One region of the Nocardioides sp. Z40_12 genome, then DNA from elsewhere that is predicted to be linked to it. Evidence: predicted binding sites of a transcription regulator. Region 1 holds the regulator's gene; the other holds the start of a gene.

Region 1 (9,589 bases):
GTTCCGCTCGACGCTGGAGGAGGTCGCCGACTCCGACCTGATCCTGCACGTCGTCGACGGCTCGCACCCCGACCCGGAGGGCCAGTTGGCCGCCGTCCGCGAGGTCTTCGCCGAGATCGGGGCCGACAAGGTGCCCGAGCTGGTGGTGATCAACAAGGCTGACGCGGCCGACCCGATGGTCATCGCCCGGCTGCGCCAGCGCGAGCCCCACAGCGTGGTGGTCAGCGCCCGCACGGGCGAGGGCATCGCCGAGGCGCTCGCGACCGTCGAGGCCGAGCTGCCCCACCCGTCGGTGGAGTTCGACGCGCTGCTGCCCTACGAGCGGGGCGACCTGCTCAACAAGCTGCACCAGCACGGCGAGATCGACCAGCTCGAGCACACCGGCGCCGGGACCAGGGTCCGCGGACGAGCACACGAGGAGCTCGCGGGCGAGCTCCTCGTGTACTCCGTCTGAGCCGTCCTCAGATGAGGTCGCGCCCCTCGCGGCGCGCCTCGCGCCACTCGCCGAGGAACGCGCGGCTGATCACGAAGAGGACGGCGGCGACGATCACCGGCCACATCAGGACGTAGAGGGTGAGTGCGACGGTGCTCATGGCGTTCTCCTTCTGGATCCGGGTCAGCGGACCGGGTCGAGGTTGTCGTCGAGGTCGTCGTCGGCGTCGAAGTCGCCGACCAGGTCCTTGACCGAGTCGAAGTCGAACGACGCGCCGCTGAGCGACGACATGCCCCAGCAGACCAGCGTGCTGACGGCGTAGGCGACCAACGAGCCGCTGAGGGTGGCGTAGTCGTGGATCGCCCCGAAGGCGAACGGGGCCGAGACCAGCGCCGCGACGACACCGGCGATCTTCGCGGGCGTGAGCCCGAGGAAGCCGAAGACCATCAGGGCGGCGACCACGCCGACGCCGATGATGGAGAGCACGTCAACGACGAGCCCGGTGACGCCGTTCATCGGGATGAGCGAGAAGCGCACCGGGAGGAAGACGGCCAGGGCGACCAGCACCGAGACGGTGAACGCCTTGTTGGTGACCTTCTCCCAGTAGAAGCTGGCGATCACCGGGAAGACCAGCGCACCCCACAGGGCACCGACGAAGACCAGCAGGTCGAGGATGTCGAGCTGGAGGCTGGCGAAGGCGATGGCGATCGCCGTCGAGACGACCATGGTGGCGCGGCCGATCAGCAGCATGGTGCGCGGGTTGGCGCCCTCGCGGCCGGCGACGTTCTGGCCGTAGACGTCGGCCATCACGATCGAGGACAGCGCCGAGAGGTCGGAGTCCGCGGTCGAGGAGAGCGCCCCGATGATCATGATGAAGAAGACGGCCACCAGGACACCGGGCAGGTAGGCGGCGGCCATCTGCGGGACGAGGTTGTTGACGTCCCCGCCCTGCGGCTCCAGCCCCAGGTAGAGCGCCATCACGCCCAGCATCCCGACCCCGATCACCATCGCGCCGTAGCCGACGGTGGCGGTGATGAAGGTGGGCTTGATCAGGTCCTCGCGCACGGCGAAGAGCCGCTGCGCGATGGTCTGGTTGCCGATGGCGTAGGCGAGGACCGCGGCGATGTAGGGCGCTCCCTGGTTGAGGAAGGCGTCGCTGGAGAAGAAGTTGCCCTGCTGCGCGGTCAGGTTGCCGGCGCCTGTCTCGAACGCCGCGGGGAAGCCGGCGGCGAAGAAGATCACCGGCACGATCACCATGACGGCACCGAGCATCGCCGCGACCTGCACGAAGTCGGTCAGCACCGAGGCGCGGAAGCCGGACCACAGCGTGTAGAGCAGCACGCCCCCGGCCACCATGAAGACGCCCTGGACGAAGGTGAAGGGGGAGAGCAGCGAGATGAGCACGCCGCCGGCGATGAAGTTGGACATCAGGCTGATCAGGCTGCCGACCACGTTGGAGCCGGCGAGCATCAGCTGGCTGGAGCGGCCGTGGCGCACGTGCAGCACCTCGGCGAGGGTGTGTGCGCGGGGCGCGACGGCGCGGATCCGCCGGCCGAACGGGTAGATGAACAAGATCATCAGCGCGCCCCACAACCCGTAGTGGATCGGGCCGGAGATGCCGTAGGTGTAGCCGGAGCTGGCGGAGGCGTACATCGACGACGCCCAGATCCAGGTCGCGGTCATGCTGGCCGCGGAGATCCCGAAGCCGATGTTGTGGCCGGCGGTCATGTAGCCGTCGGCGTTCTCGTTCTTCTTGCCGATCCGCGTGGAGATCCAGAAGGTCCCCCCGTAGAACGCCAGCAGCAGGAGCAGGATCGTCCCCACTCCGAAGGTCACCGAATCCAACCCGTCCACGTGCAGCTCCTCACGTCGCCGGAGGCGTCGCACCCCGCCGGCAGCGTTCCCGGAACCGGTGCGTGGTCGGGGGTTCTCGCTGGCGGCGGCCGCGTCCACACCCGGGGGCGGACGTCGGGGGTGGTCCCCGAAGGCGCGCGCTTAGGGCCCCAGCGAGTCAGTGATTCCTCGGGAGCTCCGACTTCTCAGCACGTTATCAACTTCCTCTCAGGTAACGTCACGGGGGACCTTCCGAGGGCACCGGAACCAACCGGGCGCGCGGCGCGTTCCAGAGGAGGTGCCCGGATTGGGCACCTCTGGTCGGCTAGGGAAAGATGCGTCGCATGTCACGTGGTGCCTGGATCCGCTTCATCCTCGTGCTCGGCCTGCTGGCCGGGTGCGCAGCGCTCGCCCTCAACAAGGAGCCGAGGCTGGGTCTCGACCTCAGCGGCGGCACGTCGATCACCCTGGAGACCAGCGACAGCCCCTCGGGGGTGAAGGCCAACGCGGAGAACACCGACCGGGCCGTCGAGGTCCTGCGGGGCCGCGTCGACGCGCTCGGCGTCTCCGAGCCGACCCTGGTCCGCTCCGGTGACAACCGCATCCTGGTCGAGCTGCCCGACGTGCAGGACTCCGAGCAGGCGGTCGAGACGATCGGCCGGACGGCGCAGCTGACCGTCCACCCGGTGGTCGCCGGCGGCCTGCCGAACGCCGACGGCAAGCCCTCGGAGAAGGGCAACCTGCTCGTCCCCAGCGAGCAGGGCGACGTGCTCGAGGTGGGCCCCGCGGTGATGGAGGGCAACGACATCACCGGCGCCGAGGCGGTGCAGCCCCAGAACAGCACGGGCTGGGCCGTCGCGGTCGACTTCTCCCGCGCCGGATCCGACGCCTTCGAGAAGCTCTCCGCCGACGCCGCCTGCGCCACCGGCGACCAGCGTCGCATCGCCATCGTGCTCGACGGCGAGGTGATCTCCTCGCCCGAGGTCCAGGTGCCCTGCGGCAGCGCGATCATCGGCAGCACCCAGATCACCGGCAACTTCACGATCCAGGAGGCCCAGGAGCTGGCCATCCTGATCGAGGGCGGCGCGCTGCCGCTGCCGGTGGAGATCATCTCGGTCAGCGAGATCGGCCCCACCCTGGGTGACGCCGCGATCGACGCCTCGTGGAAGGCCGGCGTCATCGGCCTGGTGCTCACCGGGCTCTTCATCATCTTCGTCTACCGCTTCGTCGGCTTCCTCGCCACGATCGCGCTGACCTCCTACGCGCTGCTGGCCTACGCGATGCTCGTCGGGCTCGGCTCCACGCTGACCCTGCCGGGCCTCGCGGGCTTCGTGCTGGCCATCGGCATGGCGATCGACGCCAACGTGCTGGTCTTCGAGCGCGCCCGGGAGGAGTACCAGGCCAACCCGTCCGCGGGGCTGCGCCGGGCCCTGATGATCGGGTTCAACAAGGCCTGGACCGCGATCATCGACTCCAACGTCACCACCCTGCTCGCCGCCGGCCTGCTCTTCTTCCTCGGCTCCGGGCCGATCAAGGGCTTCGGTGTCACGCTGAGCATCGGCGTGGTGGCCTCGATGGTCTCGGCGCTGATCATCGCCCGGGTGCTCACCGAGCTAGGGGTCGCCAACAAGTGGGTCTCGCGGCACCCGCAGGTCTCCGGCATCGCCGACATCGGCCGGGTCCGCACCTGGCTGGAGCGCAAGAACCCGCAGCTGATGGTCAAGCGCGCGCTGTGGCTGGCGATCTCCGGCGTGGTCACCCTGGTGGCCCTGGCCGGCATCGTGGTCAACGGGCTCAACCTGGGCGTCGAGTTCAGCGGGGGCCGGGTGATGGAGTTCTCCACCACCGAGAAGCTGGACGCCGACGAGGCCCGCGACGCGGTCGAGGAGGCGGGCTTCGCCGACGCGACCGTCCAGGAGTCCGACCAGGCCAACATCACCGTCCGCACCGGCGAGATCAGCAACGAGGAGGCCGAGGAGATCCGGGCGGCCCTGGCCGAGATCGGCGGTGAGGCCGAGGAGGTCCGAGACGAGAAGATCAGCGCCTCGTTCGGCAACGAGCTGCGCGACAAGGCGATCATCGCCTTCGCGATCGCCTTCGCCGCCCAGCTGATCTACCTCGCCGTCCGCTTCAAGTGGACCTTCGGCCTGAGCGCGGTGATCGCGATGGCGCACGACGTGCTGATCGTGGTGGGTCTGTTCGCCTGGCTGCAGAAGCCGATCGACGGCATCTTCCTGGCCGCCGCGATGACCATCATCGGTCTGTCGGTCAACGACACGGTGGTCGTCTTCGACCGGGTCCGTGAGCGCTGGCGGGAGTCCAAGCCCGGCGAGCTCTTCACCGACTTGGCCAACAAGGCGGCGGTCGAGACGCTGCCGCGGACGGTCAACACGGGTCTGGGCACCATGTTCATCCTGGCCGCCCTCGCGGTCCTGGGTGGAGACTCGCTGCGCGACTTCGCGATCGCCCTGCTCGTGGGTCTGGTGGTCGGCACCTACAGCTCGGTCTTCACCGCGACCCCGCTGGTCACCTACCTCCAGGAGCGGTGGCCGATGTCGAAGGAGAAGAAGATCAGGGTCGAGCGCGCCCCCGACGACTCCGGTGCCGTCGTCTGAGGTGCCTGACTGTCGGCGCCCGGCCCTAGGCTTCTCGGATGCCTGACGCGACCGAGACCGCCGCACCTCCCGCACCCTCGGTGCCGGAGGTGCTGGCGGCTGCCGTGGGGGCGCTGGGCGGTCAGGAGCGCCCGGGCCAGGTCGAGATGGCCGAGGCGGTGACCGCGGCGATGGAGTCTGGCCAGCACCTGCTGGTCCAGGCCGGGACGGGCACCGGCAAGTCGTTGGCCTACCTGGTGCCCAGCCTGCTGCACCGCGACCGGGTGGTCGTGGCCACCGCCACCCTGGCCCTCCAGCACCAGCTGGTGGAGCGCGACATCCCGCGGCTCATGGAGGCGGTCGGCGACCGGGTGGACTCCTCCTACGCGGTGCTCAAGGGGCGGTCCAACTACGCCTGCCTGCACCGCGTCCGCGAGGGCGTCCCCGACGAGCAGGGTGTGCTGGTCGACGTCCCGGCCGGCTCGATGGGCGCCGAGGTCCTCGAGCTGCGCAGCTGGGCCGAGGCCGAGGTGGAGTCGGGCGGCTCCGGCGAGCGGGACAACGCGCCCCGCCACACCGACCGCACCTGGCGTCAGGTCAGCGTCAACCACCGGGAGTGCCTGGGCGCGGCGCGCTGCGCCTTCGCCACGGAGTGCTTCGCCGAACGGGCCAAGGAGAAGGCCCAGCGCTCCCACCTGATCGTCACCAACCACTCCTTGCTCGCCATCGACGCGATCGAGGGGGTGCCGATGATCCCCGACTACGACGTGGTGGTGATCGACGAGGCCCACGAGCTCACCGCGCGGGTCACCCAGGCGGCGACCGACGAGCTGTCCGTGGGCGACGTGGAGCGGGCCTCGCGCCGGGCCCAGCGCCACGTGGCCGAGAACGCCGGCGCCTCCAACCCCGCCGACGACCTGGCCGACGCCGCCGAGGCCCTCGCCGACGCCCTGGCGATGACCCCGGGGGGCCGGATCGACCAGATGGGGCAGCAGCTGGGCGACGCGCTGGTGCTGGTCCGCGACGCCGCCCGGGCGGTGGTCTCGGCGTTCGGCAAGGAGGAGAAGGGCGCGGGGGAGGTTGACGCCGCCCGGACCCAGGCCAAGGGGCTGGCTCAGGAGGTCTTCACGACCGCGGAGCGGATGGCGGCCGGCAGCGACGCCGACGTGCTGTGGCTCAACGAGGCCCGCGAGCGGATGCCCGCCCGGCTGGCCGTGGCACCGCTCCAGGTGTGGGCGCAGATGCGCGAGCGGCTGCTCACCGACAAGACGGTCGTCTTCACCTCGGCGACCCTGATGCTGGGCGGCGACTTCGCCTCCGTGGCCGGCAGCCTGGGGCTCAAGCCCTCGGAGCGCGTCGACACCGGCGCCCCCGCCGTGGAGTCCGAGGGAGCGCGCCCGTGGCGCGGGCTCGACGTGGGCTCGCCGTTCGACTACGGGCGCCAGGGCATCCTCTACCTCGCCCGCCACCTGCCGCCGCCCGGCCGGGACGGGCTGGGCCAGGCGCAGCTCGACGAGATCGTCGATCTCGTCGACGCCGCCGACGGGCGCACGCTTGGCCTCTTCTCCTCCCGCCGCGCCGCCGAGGCGGCCGCCGAGGTGGTGCGGGAACGGCTGCCCCACCTGACCACCCTGGCCCAGGGTGAGGCCCAGCTCCCCGAGCTGGCGCGTCAGTTCGTGGCCGACCCGCACACCTGCCTGTTCGGCACCCTGAGCCTGTGGCAGGGGATCGACGTGCCAGGGCAGACCTGCCAGCTGGTGCTGATCGACCGGATCCCGTTCCCGCGTCCCGACGACCCGCTGATGTCGGCCCGCCAGCGCGCGGCCGACCGCGCCGGGGGCAACGGCTTCATGCAGGTGGCCGCGACCCACGCCGCCCTGCTGCTGGCTCAGGGCGCCGGCCGGCTGATCCGCACCACCTCGGACCGGGGTGTGGTCGCGGTGCTCGACCCGCGGCTGGCCACCGCGAGGTACGGCGGGTTCCTCAAGGCCAGCCTCCCGCCCATGTGGACGACCCACGACCCGCAGGTGGTGCGCAAGGCGCTCAGCCGCCTGGCCGCGGCCGCCGGGGAGTAGGGCTCAGTAGCCGAGGATCTGGTAGTCGCGCCGGTACATCGCGCTGACCAGCTCGCGGAGCTCGTCCGAGACGTCGAGCCGACGCCCGCCGGGGGCCGTCTGGTTGCGCGGGCGGGCGGGCACGGCGGGCGCGCCGACCCGCTCGCAGACCTCGGCGAAGTCGCGGTCGAAGGTCTCCAGCCGTCCCACGAAGTCGACCCGGTCGAGGTCGATCAGTCGGGTCTGCAGCGCCAGGTGCTGGTCGGTGCCCGGGACGGCGCGCAGGTCGTGGGTGGCGGTCCACCGGGCGAACTCCTCGACCCGCTGCATCCGGGCGTGGGTGTCGCCGTCGAACTTGAAGTAGTTCGTGTTGACGACCTTGTCCTGCCAGGCCGAGAGGAACCGCTCGAGCGGGTCGCGGACGAAGGCGAAGGCGAAGTAGTCGGCGAAGAGCGCCGTCGGGTAGCGCACCCGCATCGCGTGGTCGACGTCGAGGGAGACCTCGTGGGTGGCGAAGTGGTGCCGCACGGTGCGGGTGGCGACCTTGGCGACCCGGTACCAGACGAAGCGGTGGCTGTGGCTGATCGTGAGGTTGTAGCCCAGCGCCGAGACCCAGCCGGCCTCCGCGCTCGCCCGGGAGAGCGCGTCGAGCAGGTCCTTCGACTCCGCCGTCAGCTTGAAGCGGTCGTCGGGCCGGGTGCGGAACACCTCCGGCGAGACCCCCTCGGCGAGCGGCGGGGCCGGTGAGGACTGGGGCTCTGCTCGGGACCGTCGCATCGCCGCGAGTTTAGCCTGACCTCCCGGGCCAGGATCACATGCGGCGCAGGACCGCGGTGACCTTGCCGAGGATGGTGGCGTGGGTGCCGTCGATCGGCTCGTAGGCGTCGTTGTGGGGCAGCAGCCAGACCTGGCCGTCCTTGCGCTGGAAGGTCTTGACGGTCGCCTCGCCGTCGATCATCGCGGCCACGATCTCGCCGTTGGCGGCATCCGGCTGCTGCCGGATCACCACGTAGTCGCCGCTGCAGATGGCCGCGTCGATCATCGAGTCGCCCGAGACCTCGAGGAGGAAGAGGGTGCCGTCGCCGACGAGCTGCTTGGGGAGCGGGAAGACGTCCTCGACGCGCTCCTCGGCCAGGATCGGCCCGCCGGCGGCGATCCGGCCGAGGACCGGGACGTACTGGGCGGCGGGCGCCGCGTCGCCCACGCCCGTCGGGTCGAACGACGACTCCTCGGCGCTGCTCATCGCCCGGCGGGCGGCCAGCACCTCGGGCAGGAAGACCTCCAGGGCCCGAGGGCGGTTGGGGTCGCGCTTGAGGTAGCCCTTCTCCTCCAGCACCTTGAGCTGGTGGGCGACGCTGCTGGAGCTGGTGAGGCCGACCTCCCGGCCGATCTCGCGCATGCTCGGCGGGTAGCCACGCTGCTCGAGCGAGTCCTTGATGGAGAGCAGGATCCGCTGCTGACGCGGGGTGAGCCCGGTCGCGTCCGGCGGCCCGTCCGGCATCGGGACGACCTTGCCGCTCGTCTCGCGCGTCTTGGGCATGCGGTGCCTCCTGGGGGTGGTGCGGTCTCGGTGACCTCACCGTAGTGCGCCAGGAGGCGGAGTTCAAACAGGTGTTCGAACGGGCGTGTCGCTCAGGGTCAGGGGCTGCAGACCCAGCTGACCACGTTGAACCCGGTACGGAAGCCCAGGTCCACCAGGGCCTGGTAGGTCTCCTCGGCGGCGATCACCGTGGCGGTGCCGGCGCCGGTCTCCCGGGCCCGGTTCATCATGGTGCCGGCCAGGGCTCGCTCGAGGCCGCGCCCGTGGGCCTGGGGGAGCGTGACGATGTTGCCCAGCATCACGCTGTTCCCGCGGCGGTGGGAGGTCCCGGCGCCCTGGGGGTCGCCGGTGAAGGAGCTGCGCGCGATGAAGAACTGGTGGTCGGCCGGGTCCATCGTGTCCAGGAAGTCCATGTGGGTGCCCCCGGCGTGCGCCGGGAGGCCGAGCCCGGCGAAGATCGTGGCCGCGACGGGCTCGGTGTGGTCGGGCCACACGACGTCGATGTAGACGTCGTCGGGGGCCTCGGGGTCGATCGGCCGGTCCAGGTTGACGTGCATCGCCGCCGCCTCGGTCGCCACCAGGCCGGCCTGGGCCAGAGCGGCCTCCAGTGCCGGGGTGGTGGTCTCGGGGGTGGTCATCCACTGGAAGGGGAGCCCTCGGTCAAGGAAGGGCGCCAGGAGCTCGGGGATGCGCCCGGCGACGTCGGCCGAGGCGATCCGGGCGTTGGCGATCACGTTGCACACCTCGAGCGGGAGGTGGGACCAGTAGACCGTGGCGTCCGGCTCTTCGACGGTCTTGAAGGCCGGGGACTGCGCCATGGTGACGACCAGGGCCTCGAGATCGGCCTCGATGGTCTCCATGGGAGTGGTCAGGAGATCGCGCATGCAGCCACGCTATTCGCGCGGGAATCACACCCGCATGCCTGAAACTGATGACATCACTGTGCTTTGTGGCGGATGGCGACCGGGCGCGGCGTTGGTGGTCCTCAGTCGAGGACGTGCCTCAGGTACTGCATCGGCGCGTCCAGGTAGCGCCGCCAGTGGCTCACCAGCTCCAGCTCGTCCCACGTCGTCTCCCGGATCCCCCACGGCCCCACCTCGAGGAGCCGGGCGCCGGGCAGGGCCGCCACCAGGGG
Region 2 (9,589 bases), on a different contig from region 1:
TCGTCTTCGCCTGGGGCCTGGTGCTGCTCGGGGCGCTCAGCACGGTCACCGTCCTGCAGCGCATCCTCAGCGTGCGACGGCAGGCGCTGGCAGCGGCGGCGCCGCCCGCCCGGGGCTGAGCCCCGTGGGCGATCGGCTCGGTGGCGCCGAGATCGTCGCGACCGAGCGGCGCTCGGCGCTCGTGCTGCGCCTCGACGGCCAGGCCCAGTCCTACGTGGACCTCGACGACCCCACCTTCCTCGCCTTCGACTACGTCCGCCGGCTCGGCGACGTGCTCGACGGGTTCACCGAGCCCGGCCGTGCCGTCCGGATCGTCCACGTGGGCGGAGCCGGCCTCACGCTGCCCCGCTACGTGGCCGCCACCCGGCCGCGCTCCGGGCAGATCGTGCTGGAGCCGGACGAGGCGCTGACGGCGCTGGTGCGCGCCGAGCTCCCGCTGCCGGCGCGCAGCGGCATCAAGGTGCGCCCGCTCGACGGCAGGACCGGGCTCGCCGGGCTCCGGACCGACAGCGCCGAGGTGATCCTGGTCGACGCCTTCGCCGACGGGCGGGTGCCCGGCGACCTGGTCACCACGGAGGCGTTCGCGGAGGCGGGCCGGGTCCTCGAGCCGGGGGGCCTGCTGCTCCTCAACGTCGCGGACCGAGCGCCGTTCGCCTGGACCCGTCGGGTGCTCGCCGCGCTGCTCACCTCCTTCGGCGCTGCGTCGGTCCACCTCGAGGCGGCGACCCGGCGGGGCCGCCGGGCGGGCAACCTCCTGCTGGTGGTCTCGCAGCAGGACGGCCCGGTGGACCTGGTGACGGCTCACCTGCAGGCGCGGCCCAGCGAGTTCCAGGTCGTGGCGGGGCGCAGCGTGGCCGACTCCTTCGGTGGCGGACAGGCCTTCACCGACGCCGACACCGAGCCCTCCCCGCGGCCAGGGCAGCAGTAGCCGCGACCTGTCGAGGCAGCGCCCTGCGGGCAGCCGGCGGGTGGCCGGCGAGACCGCCCTTGCGCCGGGTCCGCCGGGGCCTACGCTGAAAGGCATGACCGAGGAGAGCACCGAGACGACCGGCGGCACCACCGGGACCTCGCGCGTCAAGCGCGGCATGGCCGAGATGCTGAAGGGCGGCGTCATCATGGACGTCGTCACTCCCGACCAGGCCAAGGTCGCCGAGGACGCGGGCGCGGTTGCGGTGATGGCGCTGGAGCGCGTCCCCGCCGACATCCGGGCGCAGGGCGGGGTGTCGCGGATGAGCGACCCCGACATGGTCGAGGGCATCAAGGAGGCGGTGTCGATCCCGGTGATGGCCAAGGCCCGCATCGGGCACTTCGCCGAGGCGCAGGTCCTGCAGAGTCTCGGGGTCGACTACATCGACGAGTCCGAGGTGCTCACCCCGGCCGACTACGCCCACCACATCGACAAGTGGTCCTTCACCGTTCCCTTCGTCTGCGGGGCCACCAACCTCGGCGAGGCGCTGCGCCGGATCACCGAGGGCGCCGCGATGATCCGCTCCAAGGGCGAGGCCGGCACGGGCGACGTGTCGAACGCCGTCACCCACATGCGCACGATCCGCGCCGAGCTGCGCCGGCTCCACGCCCTCGACCCGGAGGAGCTCTACCTGGCCGCCAAGGAGCTGCAGGCGCCCTACCCGCTCGTCCAGGAGGTCGCCGCCACCGGGACGCTCCCCGTCGTCCTCTTCACCGCGGGCGGCATCGCCACCCCGGCCGACGCCGCGATGATGATGCAGCTCGGGGCCCAGGGCGTCTTCGTCGGCTCGGGCATCTTCAAGTCCGGCAACCCGGCCCAGCGCGCCGAGGCGATCGTGAAGGCGACCACCTTCTACGACGACCCCGAGGTGGTGGCCAAGGTCTCCCGGGGGCTGGGCGAGGCGATGGTGGGCATCAACGTCGACGAGATCCCGCAGCCGCACCGGCTGGCCGAGCGCGGCTGGTGAACGGGGCGCCGACCTGAGGCGGTGACGGGACCGGGTGGGCTCAGCCGCGTCGGGGCTCTCCGGCGTAGGTGCCGAAGGACCACTGGTTGCCCTCGGGATCGCGGAGGAGGAACTCCCGGCTCCCGTACGACTTCTCGTCGATGTCCCCGGGCTCCAGGCCGGCGTCCTTGGCCCGCTGCCAGACGGCGTCGACGTCCGAGGTGACGACGTAGGCCGCGGTGGTGCCGGGTTGCTGCGTGAACGGGCCCTCCGGCTTGTGGCGGCCCAGCATCACGCCTCCGCCCTCGGGCCAGTCGAGCTGGGCGTGCTCCACCACGCCGCTCTCGTCGCGGTGGACCGCGGTCTCCTCGAAGCCCAGGGCGACGAGGCCGCGGATCAGCAGGTCGGGGTCGTGGGCCTGGAAGGCCGGCCAGACGGTGGGGGTGTGGTCTTCGCTCATGCCGACGATGCTCCCGCGTCGTCGACTGCGCGATCTTGGAGATTTGGGAACTCCGCGGCCAGCCACGCCGAGGGTCCCAGTCCGGCGAACTCGTGGAAGTCGCGCACGAGGTGCGACTGGTCGTAGTAGCCGGCACGGGCGGCGACGCCGGCCAGGGTCGTGCCCGAGCCCGGCACCCGGGCCACCACCCGCCGGGCCACGTCGAAGCGGGCGAGCCGCTGCACCGTCTTGGGTCCGTGCCCCACCTCGGCCGCCAGCAGCTGTCCGAGCCGCCGCCGGCTGTAGCCGACCTCGCGGGCGACGTCGGCCACCGGGAGGTCCGGACGGCGGGTGAGCAGCCGCCAGGCCTCACGGACCTCCTCGCGCGGGACCGGGGGCTCGGCCCCACGGCGGACCAGCCGCTGACGCCGGAGCAGGAAGCCGGCCACGGCGGCATATCGGCCGTGCCAGTCCGCAGCTGCGTGCAGCTCCTCGGTGACGCGGTCGACCTCGGGCCCGAAGAGGTCGCGGGCGTCCCAGCTGCCCACCGGCAGGTCCGCCGCCGGCACGCCCAGGAGCCCCCGGGCCGTGAGCGGGTGCAGCGTGAGCTGGACGCCCTGCCAGACGCCAGGCTGCTCGACCATCGCCGGCCGCGTGTGCAGCCCGCCGAGGGAGACCCACCGGCTGTCGCGAACGCCGTCGTGCCAGGCCTGCTCCGTGGGGGCGGTGCGCAGGGGTCGCTCCAGGCTGAGCACCAGGGTCACGGTGTCGGAGGGGAGCCCACGATGGACGCCGGGCTCGAGGCCGTGCGCTGCGTAGCCGAACATCGAGACGACGTGCTGACGCAGCGCGGCCGGGATCTCCGCCCTCGGCGGGCTCTGCCACGTGCGGCCCATGCCGGCGAGTCTGCCCGATCGGCGCCGCGGAGTCACCGGCCCTCGTCGGCCCTAGGATCGGAGACCGTGAGTCCCACCATCGGCGTGCTGGCGCTCCAGGGAGACGTCCCCGAGCACCTCGCGGCGCTCCGCTCGCTCGGGGCCGACCCCGTCCCCGTCCGCCGCCCGGCCGAGCTCGCCGCCTGCGACGGGCTGATCGTCCCGGGCGGTGAGTCGTCGACCATGAGCAAGCTCGCCGCCCTCTTCGACATGCTCGGTCCGCTGCGCGCCGCGGTCCGCGACGGACTCCCCGTCTTCGGGACCTGCGCCGGCATGATCATGCTCGCCGACCGGATCGAGGACGGCATCGCTGGCCAGGAGACGATCGGCGGCCTGCACGTCACGGTGCGCCGCAACGCGTTCGGGCGCCAGGTCGACTCCTTCGAGGAGAACCTCGACGTGACCGGGCTGGACGACCCGGTCCGGGCCGTCTTCATCCGGGCTCCCTGGGTCGAGAGCGTCGAGGACGACGTCGAGGTCCTGGCGCGGGTCGGGTCGGGGCCGGCCCTGGGTAGGATCGTGGCCGTCCGCCAAGGCCCCCTGATGGCGACCTCGTTCCATCCCGAGGTCGGCAGCGACGGCCGGGTCCACAAGATGTTCGTTGACCTGGTGCGTTCGGCCTGACGGCGTACCGAATCCAGGGCTGCACCCGAGAAGCCGTACTCGAGACTGATAGAGGGACTCATGTCAGGCCACTCCAAATGGGCGACCACGAAGCACAAGAAGGCCGCCATCGACGCGAAGCGCGGCAAGCTCTTCGCCAAGCTGATCAAGAACATCGAGGTGGCGGCTCGGCAGGGTGGTGGCGACCCCGGGGGCAACCCCACCCTCTACGACGCGATCCAGAAGGCCAAGAAGTCCTCGGTCCCCAACGACAACATCGACCGCGCCGTCAAGCGCGGCTCCGGCGCCGAGGCGGGGGGTGCGGAGTACCAGACCATCATGTACGAGGTCTACGGGCCCCAGGGCGTCGCGCTGCTCGTGGAGTGCCTCACCGACAACCGCAACCGCGCGGCCATGGAGGTGCGCACCGCGGTCACCCGCAACGGGGGCACCATGGCCGACCCCGGCTCGGTCTCCCGGCTCTTCACCCGCAAGGGCGTGGTCATGGTGCCCAAGGGCCAGGAGAGCCGCGAGGTCACCGAGGACGACGTCCTCGAGGCCACGCTCGAGGCCGGGGCGGAGGACGTCAACGACCTCGACGAGACCTTCCGGGTGATCTCCGAGGCCACCGACGTGGTGGCCGTGCGCACGGCGCTGCAGGCCGCCGGCATCGACTACGACTCCGCCGAGGTCGAGTTCGTGCCCAGCATGGAGATCCCGGTGGACGCCGACGCGGCGGCCAAGGTCTTCCGCCTCGTCGAGGCGCTCGAGGACCTCGACGACGTGCAGAACGTCTTCGCCAACTTCGACGTACCCGACGACGTGATGGCCCAGCTCGAGGACTGAGGCACCGCGCCCGGGCCGCCGTCTGCGTGTCGGCGGCGGCCCCCGCCGCGCCACGGGATAGCGTGTCGTGCGAACACACGTTCGGACGAGAGGGTGGCGATGCGTGTCCTGGGGATCGACCCCGGCCTGACCCGGTGCGGCATCGGCATGGTCGAGGGCGAGGTCGGCCGGCCGCTGAGCCTGGTCGACGTCAACGTGCTCCGCACCAGTGCCTCGCTCCCGGTCGCCGAGCGACTGGTCACCATCGAGAAGGGCATCGATGCCTGGCTCGACGAGTACCGGCCGGACGCGGTGGCTGTCGAGCGGGTCTTCGCCCGGTCCGACTCCAGCACGATCATGGGCACCGCACAGGCGAGCGGCATCGCCCTGGTCGCCGCGGCCCGGCGCGGGCTCCCGGTGGCCCTGCACACCCCCAGCGAGGTGAAGGCGGCCGTCTCCGGCAACGGACGGGCCGACAAGGCCCAGGTGGCCGCCATGGTGACCCGGATCCTGCGGCTGGCCGCGCCCCCCAAGCCCGCCGACGCCGCCGACGCGCTCGCCCTGGCCATCACTCACATCTGGCGCGGTGGCGCCCAGTCCCGTCTCGAGGCCGCGGTCGCCGCCCAGGCCGTCGCCGCCCGCCGACCCACCACCAGGAGACCCGCATGATCGCCTTCGTCCGCGGCCGGGTGGCCGCGCTCACCCTCTCCTCGGCGGTGCTGGAGGTGGGAGGGGTGGGCCTGGAGCTGATGTGCACCCCCGCCACCCTGGCGACGCTGCGTCCCGGCCACGAGGCGACCCTGCCCACCAGCATGGTCGTCCGCGAGGACTCCCTGACCCTCTTCGGGTTCAGCGACGACGACGAGAAGGCGTGCTTCGAGCTGGTGCAGACCGCCAGCGGGGTGGGGCCCAAGCTGGCCCAGGCCATCCTGGCGGTGCTGACTCCCGACGTGCTGCGGTCGGCGGTGGCCTCGGAGGACGTCAAGACCCTCACCAAGGTCCCCGGGATCGGTCAGAAGGGCGCCCAGCGCATCATCCTGGAGCTGCGGGACCGGCTGGGCGCACCGGCCGGCGGCCCGCGGGCCGCCGGCGCCGTGCCCGCGGCCGAGGCGTGGCGCGACCAGGTGCAGCAGGGCCTGGTGGGGCTGGGCTGGTCGGCGCGTGAGGCCGACAAGGCGGTCGAGGCCGTCGCCGGGCAGGCCGGGCCGGCCCCTGACGTCGCGGCGCTGCTCAGGGCCGCCCTCCAGACGCTGAGCAGGACCTGAGATGGATCCCGAGGAGTTCCTCTCGCTCAGCGAGGACGCGCACCTGCGCTCGCTGACCGCGGCGGAGGCCGAGGGCGACGAGCGGGCCGTGGAGGCGGCGCTGCGCCCCCGGGCCCTCGACGAGGTGGTGGGGCAGGTCCGGGTCAAGGACCAGCTCGGGCTCGTCCTCGAGGCCGCTCGGCAGCGCGGCCGGGCGCCGGACCACGTGCTGCTCTCCGGCCCGCCCGGGCTGGGCAAGACGACCCTGGCGATGATCATCGCGGCGGAGATGTCGGTGCCTCTGCGGCTGACCAGCGGGCCGGCGATCACCCACGCCGGCGACCTGGCGGCCATCCTCAGCGCGGTCAACGAGGGCGACGTCGTGTTCGTCGACGAGATCCACCGGATGTCGCGCCCGGCCGAGGAGATGCTCTACATGGCCATGGAGGACTTCCGGGTCGACGTGATCATCGGCAAGGGCCCGGGGGCCACCGCCATCCCCCTGGAGATCCCGTCCTTCACCCTGGTCGGCGCCACCACCCGGGCCGGCCTGCTGCCGGGCCCGCTGCGCGACCGGTTCGGCTTCACCGCCCACCTGGAGTACTACGAGCCGGCCGAGCTCGACCAGATCGTGCACCGGTCCGCCGGGCTGCTCGACGTCGACCTGACCGAGGGCGGATCGGCGGAGATCGCCTCGCGCTCGCGCGGCACCCCGCGGATCGCCAACCGGCTGCTGCGCCGGGTCCGCGACTACGCCCAGGTGCGCGCCGACGGCGTGCTGACCCGCGAGGTGGCGCGCGCCGCCCTGGATCTCTACGAGGTGGACGAGCTCGGACTGGACCGGCTGGACCGGGCCGTGCTCGACGTCCTGTGCCGCCGCTTCGGCGGCGGCCCGGTGGGCGTCTCCACCTTGGCGGTGGCGGTGGGGGAGGAGCGCGAGACCGTGGAGGAGGTCGCCGAGCCCTTCCTGGTGCGCAACGGCTTCCTGGCCAGGACGCCCCGGGGTCGCGTCGCCACCGCCGCCGCGTGGCAGCACCTGGGGCTCCCCGTGCCGGCCTCCGCGGGGCCGAGCCTCGACGAGGGTCTCTTCGACGACTAGGACCCACGTAGACTCGCGGGCGCACACCCACCCCCCGTCGAGAGGTCTTTTCGTGGAGTTCCTGCCCCTGGTCGCCATCGCCCTGGTCTTCTGGCTGCTGATCGTGCGGCCTGCCAGCCGACGCCAGAAGGAGGTCGCGAAGCTCCAGGCCGCCCTCGCCCCCGGCGACCGGGTGCTGCTCAGCTCGGGCATCTACGCGGTCGTCCAGGAGACCCAGGACGACCGGATCCGGGCCGAGATCGCCCCCGGTGTGGTCGTCGAGGTGGCCCGCGGTGCCGTGGCCGCGATCCAGCCCGCCCTCGTCGAGGGGCAGGGGCCGGACGACGCCCCGGACGGCCCGGCCACCCCGGGCTCCTGACGTGGAGTCTCCGGCCCTGCTCGAGGCGCGTGCCGCGATGACGCGTCTGGTCGTCGACGTGCCCGACTTCCCCACCCCCGGGGTGGTCTTCAAGGACATCACCCCCCTGCTCGCCGACCACACGGCCTTCGAGCTGGCCGTCGCCGCCCTGGCCGCCGCCGGGCAGGACCGGTCCGGCCGGGTGGTCGTGGACAAGATCGTGGGCATGGAGGCGCGCGGTTTCATCCTCGGCGCCCCGGTCGCGCTGGCCCTGGGGGCCGGCTTCGTGCCGGTGCGCAAGGCGGGCAAGCTGCCGCGCGAGACCCGCGCGGAGTCCTTCGACCTCGAGTACGGCTCGGCCACCCTCGAGATGCACCGTGACGCGGTCGCGCCCGGCGACCGGGTGCTGCTGGTCGACGACGTGCTGGCGACCGGGGGCACCATGGCCGCGGCCCGCCGGCTGGTCGAGGCGTGCGGGGGAGAGGTGGTCGGGATCTCGGTGCTGATGGAGCTGGGATTCCTCGAGGGCCGGGCAGCCTGCGGGGACCTCCCCGTGACCGTGCTGCAGACGGTCTGAGCCGGACTAGACTGACGGTTGTGACCGAGGAGACCGGAACGACCCAGGAGCCCGCCGCTCGCGGTGCCGAGCTTCCCGTCTCCGCCCGCTCGATGCGCGCCCGGCTGGCGCGGATCGGCACCAGGAGCCAGCCGGGGAACCCGGTGCTCGAGCCGCTCTTCCGAGCGGTCCGGGCCAACCACCCCAAGGCCGACCTGGCGCTGCTGGAGCGCGCCTACCTGACGGCCGAGAAGATGCACGGCACCCAGACCCGCAAGAGCGGCGATCCCTACATCACCCACCCGCTCGCCGTCACCACGATCCTGGCCGACATCGGGATGACCGAGCCCACCCTGGTCGCCGCGCTGCTGCACGACACGGTCGAGGACACGCCGTACACCCTGGAGGAGCTGCGCACCGACTTCGGTGACGAGGTCGCCGTGCTCGTCGACGGCGTCACCAAGCTGGACAAGGTCAAGTACGGCGACGCCGCCCAGGCCGAGACCATCCGCAAGATGATCGTGGCGATGTCGCGCGACATCCGGGTGCTGGTGATCAAGCTGGCCGACCGGCTCCACAACATGCGCACGCTGCGATACGTGCCGCAGGCGAGCCAGGAGCGCACCGCCCGCGAGACCCTCGACATCTATGCCCCGCTGGCCCACCGGCTCGGCATGAACACCCTCAAGTGGGAGCTCGAGGACCTCGCCTTCGCGACCCTGCACCCCAAGATCTACGACGAGATCGTGCGGATGGTGGCCGAGCGGGCCCCGTCGCGCGACCAGTTCCTGGCCCAGGTGATCGCCCAGGTCAAGGAGGACCTGAAGAACGCCCGGATCAAGGCCAAGGTCACCGGCCGTCCCAAGCACTACTACTCCATCTACCAGAAGATGATCGTCGGCGGCCGCGAGTTCTCCGACATCTACGACCTGGTCGGCATCCGCATCCTCGTCGAGGAGGACCGCGAGTGCTACTCGGTGCTGGGCGTCCTGCACTCGCGCTGGAACCCGGTCCTGGGGCGCTTCAAGGACTACGTGGCGATGCCCAAGTTCAACATGTACCAGTCGCTGCACACCACGGTGATCGGCCCGGCCGGCAAGCCGGTCGAGGTCCAGATCCGCACCTACGCGATGCACCGGCGTGCCGAGTACGGCGTCGCGGCGCACTGGAAGTACAAGGAGAACTCGCGCGACGGGGTCGACACCGACAAGCGCGGCGACCTCGACGACATGCACTGGCTGCGCCAGCTGATGGACTGGCAGAGCGACGTGGAGGACCCGGGCGAGTTCCTGGAGTCCCTGCGCTTCGAGATCAACCGGGCCGAGGTCTACGTCTTCACCCCCCGGGGCGACGTGATCGCGCTGCCGACCGGGGCGACGCCCATCGACTTCGCCTACGCCGTCCACACCGAGGTCGGGCACCACACCATCGGCGCCCGGGTCAACGGCCGCCTGGTGCCGCTGGAGTCCACCCTGGACAACGGCGACGTGGTCGAGGTCTTCACCTCCAAGGCGCCCACCGCCGCCCCGTCGCTGGACTGGCTCAACTTCGTCAAGTCCCAGCGGGCCCGCTCCAAGATCCGTCAGTGGTTCACCAAGGAGCGGCGCGAGGAGGCCACCGAGCGCGGCAAGGAGCAGA

The links. The regulator LexA, encoded in region 1, represses DNA repair genes until DNA is damaged. The targets are predictions, from matches to a motif close to TCGAACANNTGTTCGA.
Region 2: ruvC (crossover junction endodeoxyribonuclease RuvC) is a predicted target of LexA. The motif match lies at 4,806-4,821, and genes of this name have one in related genera.

What each region holds. Positions count from the first base shown of each region.
Region 1 covers NZ_JBZAJA010000001.1:580,313-589,901, reverse strand. Annotated here, with positions in the region: gene hflX (GTPase HflX) at 1-454, shown strand, start outside; gene AC4BG9_RS02780 (putative transporter small subunit) at 462-593, opposite strand; gene AC4BG9_RS02775 (sodium:solute symporter family transporter) at 617-2,287, opposite strand; gene secD (protein translocase subunit SecD) at 2,611-4,881, shown strand; gene AC4BG9_RS02765 (ATP-dependent DNA helicase) at 4,920-6,935, shown strand; gene AC4BG9_RS02760 (sulfotransferase family 2 domain-containing protein) at 6,939-7,691, opposite strand; gene lexA (transcriptional repressor LexA) at 7,726-8,454, opposite strand; gene AC4BG9_RS02750 (GNAT family N-acetyltransferase) at 8,553-9,338, opposite strand; gene AC4BG9_RS02745 (AAA family ATPase) at 9,440-9,589, opposite strand, start outside.
Region 2 covers NZ_JBZAJA010000006.1:123,256-132,844, reverse strand. Annotated here, with positions in the region: gene pgsA (phosphatidylinositol phosphate synthase) at 1-119, shown strand, start outside; gene AC4BG9_RS12860 (spermidine synthase) at 125-928, shown strand; gene pdxS (pyridoxal 5'-phosphate synthase lyase subunit PdxS) at 1,023-1,934, shown strand; gene AC4BG9_RS12850 (VOC family protein) at 1,975-2,373, opposite strand; gene AC4BG9_RS12845 (AraC family transcriptional regulator) at 2,370-3,248, opposite strand; gene pdxT (pyridoxal 5'-phosphate synthase glutaminase subunit PdxT) at 3,315-3,911, shown strand; gene AC4BG9_RS12835 (YebC/PmpR family DNA-binding transcriptional regulator) at 3,972-4,736, shown strand; gene ruvC (crossover junction endodeoxyribonuclease RuvC) at 4,845-5,384, shown strand; gene ruvA (Holliday junction branch migration protein RuvA) at 5,381-5,980, shown strand; gene ruvB (Holliday junction branch migration DNA helicase RuvB) at 5,982-7,058, shown strand; gene yajC (preprotein translocase subunit YajC) at 7,111-7,416, shown strand; gene AC4BG9_RS12810 (adenine phosphoribosyltransferase) at 7,454-7,972, shown strand; gene AC4BG9_RS12805 (RelA/SpoT family protein) at 8,065-9,589, shown strand, end outside.